DNA from 2 places in the Micromonospora sp. ATLC20 genome. Region 2 is predicted to be linked to the other one. Evidence: riboswitches for the same ligand, from Rfam matches in the RefSeq annotation. Region 2 holds a riboswitch; the other holds the start of a gene.
The links. Region 2 has a riboswitch for thiamine pyrophosphate ahead of thiE (thiamine phosphate synthase). Riboswitches for the same ligand answer to the same signal wherever they lie in the genome.

Region 1: it holds a riboswitch for thiamine pyrophosphate, as region 2 does, so the genes downstream of both, AC2CHG_RS18990 (ECF transporter S component) here and thiE (thiamine phosphate synthase) in region 2, are expected to answer to the same signal.

The regions. Positions count from the first base shown of each region.
Region 1 covers NZ_JBXUOV010000089.1:14,864-18,261, reverse strand. Annotated here, with positions in the region: gene AC2CHG_RS18995 (ABC transporter ATP-binding protein) at 1-745, opposite strand, end outside; gene AC2CHG_RS18990 (ECF transporter S component) at 858-1,448, opposite strand; TPP riboswitch at 1,524-1,630, opposite strand; gene AC2CHG_RS18985 (alpha/beta fold hydrolase) at 1,707-2,543, shown strand; gene AC2CHG_RS18980 (SIS domain-containing protein) at 2,540-3,289, shown strand; gene AC2CHG_RS18975 (DUF6328 family protein) at 3,381-3,398, shown strand, end outside.
Region 2 covers NZ_JBXUOV010000020.1:29,209-32,606, reverse strand. Annotated here, with positions in the region: gene thiO (glycine oxidase ThiO) at 1-1,030, opposite strand, end outside; gene thiE (thiamine phosphate synthase) at 1,027-1,650, opposite strand; TPP riboswitch at 1,648-1,759, opposite strand; gene AC2CHG_RS07245 (DUF559 domain-containing protein) at 1,878-2,789, shown strand; gene AC2CHG_RS07240 (aldo/keto reductase) at 2,996-3,398, opposite strand, start outside.

The DNA of each region.
Region 1 (3,398 bases), on a different contig from region 2:
GCCGGGGCGGCGCGACGTGGCCGGGTACCCAGACCCCGGCGGCCGCAAGCGCCTCGCCGTGCGCGGCGAAGACCGCGTCGGGCGGCCCGTCGGCGCGCACGCCGCCGCCGGGTTCCAGCACCACGACGCGGTCGACCAGCGGCAGCGCCTCGGTGACCCGGTGCTCGACCAGGACCATCGTGGTGTCCGGGTCGAGCGCGTTCGCGACGGCCCGGCGGATCAGGCCGGCGCCGGCCGGGTCGAGGTTGGCGGTGGGCTCGTCGAGCAGCAGCAGCCCGGGGCGCAGCGCGAGCGTGCCGGCCAGCGCGAGCCGCTGCTGCTCGCCGCCGCTGAGCGCCGCGGTGGGGCGGTCCCTGTCGTACGGGAAGCCGACCCGGTGCAGCGCCTCGTCGACGCGGGACCAGATCTCCCCGGCGGGTACGCCACGGTTCTCCAGCCCGAACGCCACGTCGTCGCCGGAGCGGGCCATGACGAGCTGGGTCTCCGGGTCCTGGAAGACGATGCCGACGCGCTCGCGGGCCTTGCGCGGGTCCAGCCCGTCGATCTCGACGGTGCCCTCCTGCTCGCCGGAGTCCTCCGGCAGCAGCCCGGCCAGTGCGGCCAGCAGCGTGCTCTTACCGGCGCCGGAGGGTCCGAGCAGCAGCACCCGCTCGCCGCTCTCCACGCGCAGATCCACCCCGCGCAGAGCCCAGCGTTTCCGTCCCCCGTGCCGCCACCCGAACCCCCGGAGCACCACCCCGCTCACCGCCCACCACCCCCTCTCCCGGCCCAGCCTGCGTGATCAAGGAGTTCGCGTCCGGAGAACCGTGCCCGGCGGACGCAAACTCCTTGATCACCGGGGCGGGGCGAGGCGAGCCTCAGACCAGGGCGCGGTCGCGGCCGGCGGGGAAGCGGTCCAGGACGCCGGTGTTCGCCAGCGCGCGGGTGAGGGCCACCGCACCCAGGCCGGCCACCAGCAGACAGCTGAGCACGCCGAACGCGATGTAGGGCAGCCGGAACGTCGTCCAGCTCGTGCCGGGGTACCAGTAGAGGGCGTCGAACAGTGTGGCGAAGAGGCCGCCGCACGCACCGGCGAGCGCCGCCGTGAGCGGCCGGTAGACGCGGTACCGGGTGGCCGCGAAGACAGCCTCGACGCCCAGGCCCTGCACCGCGCCCTGGAGGATCGCCATCGCGCCGTACGGGGAGCCGAGCAGCACCGAGACCGCCGAGGCGACCGTCTCGGTGAGCAGTGCCGCCCCCGGCTTGCGGACGATCAGCGCGCTCAGCACGGCCGGGATGAGCCAGACGCCGTACATGACCGACTGGAGCGGGGCGAAGAAGGCGAACGGCCCGTCGCTGCCCTTCCAGAGGATGTTCCAGAGCTGGAACACGACGCCGAAGGCGACGGCGATGACCGAGGCGACGACGATGTCGACGGTACGCCAGCTGTTGCTGTCGGTGTGGTTCACGGTTGGCTCCCAGTTCGTCGAGGTGAACCAGGAGAAGACGCACGCCGCGTCCGGTTGTCACCGGACGGCGACGCGGCTGGAGGTCGACCGAACTCCCTGCGCTGGCATTACCCAGATCAGGTTCGAGGGTCTGCGGGCACCGGCCCGCACTCTCAGCGCTGTGCGCTCCCCTGTCGGATGTGAAGTTGTCTCGTCGCAGACGCTAGCACCGACCACGGCCCGGGGCCCAGCAGGGCGAGTGTCGGTATGGTGGCGATCATGCTGGTGGATGCGCGGGGACTGACGTTCGAGGTACGCGCCGGCGGCCCCGAGGGCGGTGACCCGGTCCTGCTGCTGCACGGCTTCCCGCAGCACTCCGGTGAGTGGGACGCGGTCACGCCCGCGCTGCACGCCGCCGGGCTGCGCACGTACGCGCTCGACCAGCGCGGCTACTCGCCCGGCGCACGTCCGGCCGACGTCGGGGCGTACCGGATTCCGGAGCTGGTGGCCGACGCGGCCGCCGTGCTGGACGCGCTCGGGGTGACCCGCGTGCACGTGGTGGGCCACGACTGGGGCGCGATCGTGGCGTGGGGCCTGGCGGCGGCGCACCCGGCGCGGGTGCGGACGCTGACCGCGGTGTCGGTGCCGCACCCGGCCGCGATGGGCCATGCGCTCGCCACCGACCCGCGGCAGAAGGTCAAGTCCGCGTACATCGCGTTGTTCCGCAAGCCCGGTACGGCGGAGAAGGTGCTGCTGGCGTGGAACGGCGCCACACTGCGCAAGCTGCTCAGCGGCGTGGGCGACGCCGGCGCGGTGGCCCGGTACGCAGAGCCGATGCGCGAGCCGGGCGCGTTGACGGCGGCGCTGAACTGGTACCGCGCGATGACCGGGACGGACATGAAGGCGGTCGCCCCGGTCGGGGTGCCTACCACGTTCGTCTGGAGCGACAAGGACGTGGCGATCGGCCGGACGGCCGCGCAGGCGTGCGCCGCGCACGTCACCGGTGACTACCGGTTCGTGGAGCTGTCCGGCGTCAGCCATTGGATCCCGGACGAGGCGCCCGGCCCGCTGGCCGAGGCGATCCTCGCCCGGTGCGCAGGAACGGAGGAGGCATGACGGTGAGCGCCGAGGCGTACCTGGCGGTGGTGACCGAGACGATCGGCCGGGTCGCCGCCGAGCAGCGGCAGAACGTGGCCGACGCGGCCGACCTGATCGCGGCGGCGCTGCAGGCCGACGGGGTGGTGCACGCGTTCGGCACCGGGCACTCCGAGGCGCTGGCCATGGAGATCGCCGGGCGGGCCGGCGGGCTGGTGCCCACCAACCGGATCGCGCTGCGTGACCTGGTGCTGATCGGCGGCGACCCGGCCGACGTGCTCGGCCCGAAGCTGGAACGCGACCCGGCGGTCGCGCACCGCCTCTACGAGCTGGCGCCGATCCGTCCGCAGGACGTGTTCGTGCTGGCCTCGAACTCGGGCGTGAACGGGGCGATGGTCGAGTTCGCGTCCATCGTGAAGGAACGCGGGCACGGGCTGGTGGCGATCACGTCGGCACAGCACTCGGCCCGGATGACGTCGCGGCACCCGTCCGGCCGCAAGCTGGCCGACTTCGCCGACGTGGTGCTGGACAACGGCGCCCCCTACGGCGACGCGACGCTGCCGCTACCGGGTGGCGGCAGCGTCGGCGCGGTCTCCTCGATCACCGCGGCGTTGCTCGCCCAGCAGATCGTCGCCGAGGTGGTGGCCCGGCTGGTCGCGGCGGGGCAGCGCCCGCCGGTCTACCTGTCCGCGAACATCACCGGCGGCGACGAGCACAACGCCGAGCTGGAGGCACGGTACGCGGGCCGGATCCGCCGCGGTTCCTGAACCGGTTTCGTGATCAGCCGTACGGGGCACTGGCGCTCCTGCCGGTGGGCGTTCACCCGCCGGCCGTGCCGTCTCCCGGGGAGGTCCGCGAGTGTCGAAGGAATCCGAG
Region 2 (3,398 bases):
GATCCGGCTCGCCGGTGACGATCAGCTCGGTGACCAGGTCGGCGGTGACCGGGGTGAGCACGATGCCGTGCCGGTGGTGCCCGGTCGCCGCGAGCACGCCCGGCTGCCCGGGCAGCGGCCCGATGATCGGCGCGTTGTCCGGCGTACCCGGACGCAGCCCGGCGACTGCCTCCACCACTTCGTACTCGACGAGTTCCGGCACCAGTTCGGCGGCGGCGCGCAGCAGTGTCAGCACGCCACCGGCGGTGACAGCGGTGTCCGCGCGCTCCTCGACCGTCGCCCCGACCACGACCTCTCCGCTGTCCCGGGGCACCAGGTAGACCGACTCGCTGTCCGCGTACCCCCGGATCACGTGCCGGAAGCCCGGCGGACCGCCACCCGGCGCGCGCAGCCGCAGCACCTGGCCCTTGACCGGCCGGACCGGCAGGCCGGTCAGCGCCGCCGCGCCGCATCCGGCCGCGACCACAGTGATCCTTGCGTCCACCTCGGACAGCGCGCCGACGCGGGCCGGACGCAGCTCCACCCCGGCGCGCTCGGCGGCCGTGCGCAGCGCGACGACCAGCCGCCGCGGGTCGACCTGGTGGTCGCCGGGCGCGACAGCGCCGCCGCGCACGCGCGGCGCCAGCGCCGGCTCGCGGTCGCGCAGCTCCGAGGGGCGCAGCGGCGTGATCGGCAGTCTCAAACCCCGTTGGTACGACCACAGCCGCCCCGCCTCGGCCAGGTCGTCGGCGGTGAGCCCGACGACGAGCGTGCCCTCGGTGCGGTAGCCGAGGTCGACGCCGCTCGCCCCGGCCAGCTCGGCGGCGAAACCGGGCCAACGCGCGGCGGACTCGACGAGGAGCGCGGTCAGTTCGTGCTCACCGAAGTACGCCTCGGCGACCGGCGACAGCATCCCGGCGGCCACCGACGACGCACCCGACCCGGGCCGGTCGTCGTGCACGACCACGCGCAGTCCGCGCTGCGCGCACCGCCACGCGATCGCGAGTCCCACCGGCCCGGCGCCCACCACCGCCACGTCGGCCGGGCTCATCGCGTCAGCGCCCGCAGCAGTTCGGCGGTGGCGTGCGCGGGATCGGCGGCCAGGCTGAGCGCGCCGACCACCGCCACCCCGTACGCCCCGGCCGCCCGCAACGCCGGCACGCTCGCGGCGGTCACCCCGCCGATCGCGATCACCGGCACGCTCACCGCCTCGGCGACCGCGCGTACCCCGTCGGGGCCGATCGGGTCCGGCAGGCCGGACTTGGTGGTGGTGGCGTGGCACGGGCCCACGCCCAGGTAGCTCGCGCCCGCGTCCACCGCCGCGCGGGCGCCTACCGGCTCCCGGGCGGTCGCGCCGAGCACCGCGTCCGGGCCGAGTACCCGGCGGGCGGCTGCGACCGGCAGGTCGTCCGCGCCGACGTGGCCCCCGGCGGCGTCCACCGCGAGCGCCACGTGCAGCCGGTCGTTGACCAGGCACCGCGCTCCGTACGGCCGGCACGCCTCGGTCACCCGGCACGCCAGCTCGTACGCCTCCCGGTCGGTGGCGTCGTCCTCCACGCGCACCTGCACGACGAGGTCGGCGCGCGCGACGGGCAGGGCGGCACGCAGCACGGCGAGCGGGTCACGCCCCGGCCGGGTGTCGGTGATGAGATGCAGTCGTCCCAGGGACAGCACGGCAACGCTCCTCCCTGCGCCGGCATTACCCGGATCAGGTTCGACGGTCGGGGGCTCCCAGCCCCCCTCTCAGCCCGGTCCGCACCGGGCTCCCGTGGGTCACTTGCGGCCTACCGTACGACGCCTCCCGCCCGTACGGAAGCCCGGGTGAGGTTTTTCCCAGGAACCAGCCGTCCGCCGGATCGGGGCAGCGGGTGACCGTCCCGTCACGACACGCTGCCGGGATGGCCGTTCCCGCCCGCGTTCCGCGCCGCCTGGCGATCGTGCCGTTCCGGGGCGGCAGTGTCGTCTCCGAAGGGCTGCTCACCTGGACGATGCTGCGCGGGCCGGCGTGGATCCGCCTGCTGCCGGACGTGTACGTGCACCGGGACGGATACCGCGCCGACGACCACCGGATGTGGTGCGAGGCGGTGACGTTGCGTCTGCCGCCGGATGCCGTGCTTGCCGGGCGCAGCGCCGCCTGGGTGTACGGCGTGGACGTGCTCACCCGCGACGCGCCGGTCACAGTGGTGCTGCCGCCTGCTGCTCGACTGCGACCGCACCCACGGTTGCGGGTGGTCCGGTCGCCGATGGCGGCGCGGGACCGCACCCTCGTCGGCGGGCTACCGGTCACCACCCCGCTGCGTACCGCGTTCGACCTGGGCCGCCACGGCACCCGCGTCGAGGCGTTGGTCGCCGTCGACGCGCTGCTGCGTCGCCGGGTCGTGATGCTGCCCGCCCTGCGGGCCTACGCCGCCGACCGGCCGGGTTGGCCGGGTGCTCCGCTGCTGCGCGAGGTACTGGCGGTGGCCGAGCCGCTGAGCGAGTCCCCGATGGAGACACGGTTGCGGCTGCTCCTGCTCGACGCCGGCCTCGGCCCGCTCGTCGCACAGCACGAGGTACGCACCGGCGGACGCTTCGTGGCTCGGGTGGACCTGGCCTGGCCGGCTCTCCGCCTCGCGGTCGAGTACGACGGTGACCACCACCGGGAGCGGGCGCACTTCCGGCGGGACGTGGCGCGCCTGAACGCGCTCCGCGCGGCCGGGTGGGTCGTGCTCCGGTTCACCGCCGACGACGTGCTACGCCGCCCCGACGCCACAGTGGCCCTGGTGCGCCAGGCCCTGGCAGAACGTCGCGCCATCGAGACGAACCACTGATCCGTGCCCGCAGCCCCGGCCCGCCACCCGCCGCCCGCAGACACCCATGGCGTTCCACTCATCGTCAGAATCAGCCGCGAGTGGAACACCATGGGTGTCTCAAGGCCCTCTTGACACCCATGGTGTTCCACTCGTCGTGAGCGCTGCCTCTGGGGGGAGGGGATTGGGTGCCCGAGGTAAGGGCGGGCCGTCGGTGGCGGGGACGGTCAGAGGATGGCGTCCAAGGCGTCGAGGTCCTCGTCGCTGGGCTGCCACGTCCCGGCTTCGGCGTTCGCCTTCACCTGCTCGGGGGTCGTCGCGCCGGCGATCACGGAGGTCACGGCGGGACGGGCGGCCAGGCCGCCGATGGCCACCTGGAGCATGGTGATGCCGCGCTCGGCCGCGTACGCCTCGATCGCCTCGATGACGTCCCAGCGCGCGGCGGCCAGCCGCTCGGCGTACCGGCCGCCACCGGCCAGTCGGCTGCCAGCCGGGGGTGCCTCACCGCGCTTGTACTTGCCGGTGAGCAGCCCGTTGGCGAGCGGGAAGAACGGCAGCATGCCGAGGCCGAACCGCTCGCAGGCGGGGATCACCTCGTCCTCCACCCCGCGTTCCACAAGCGAGTAGTGG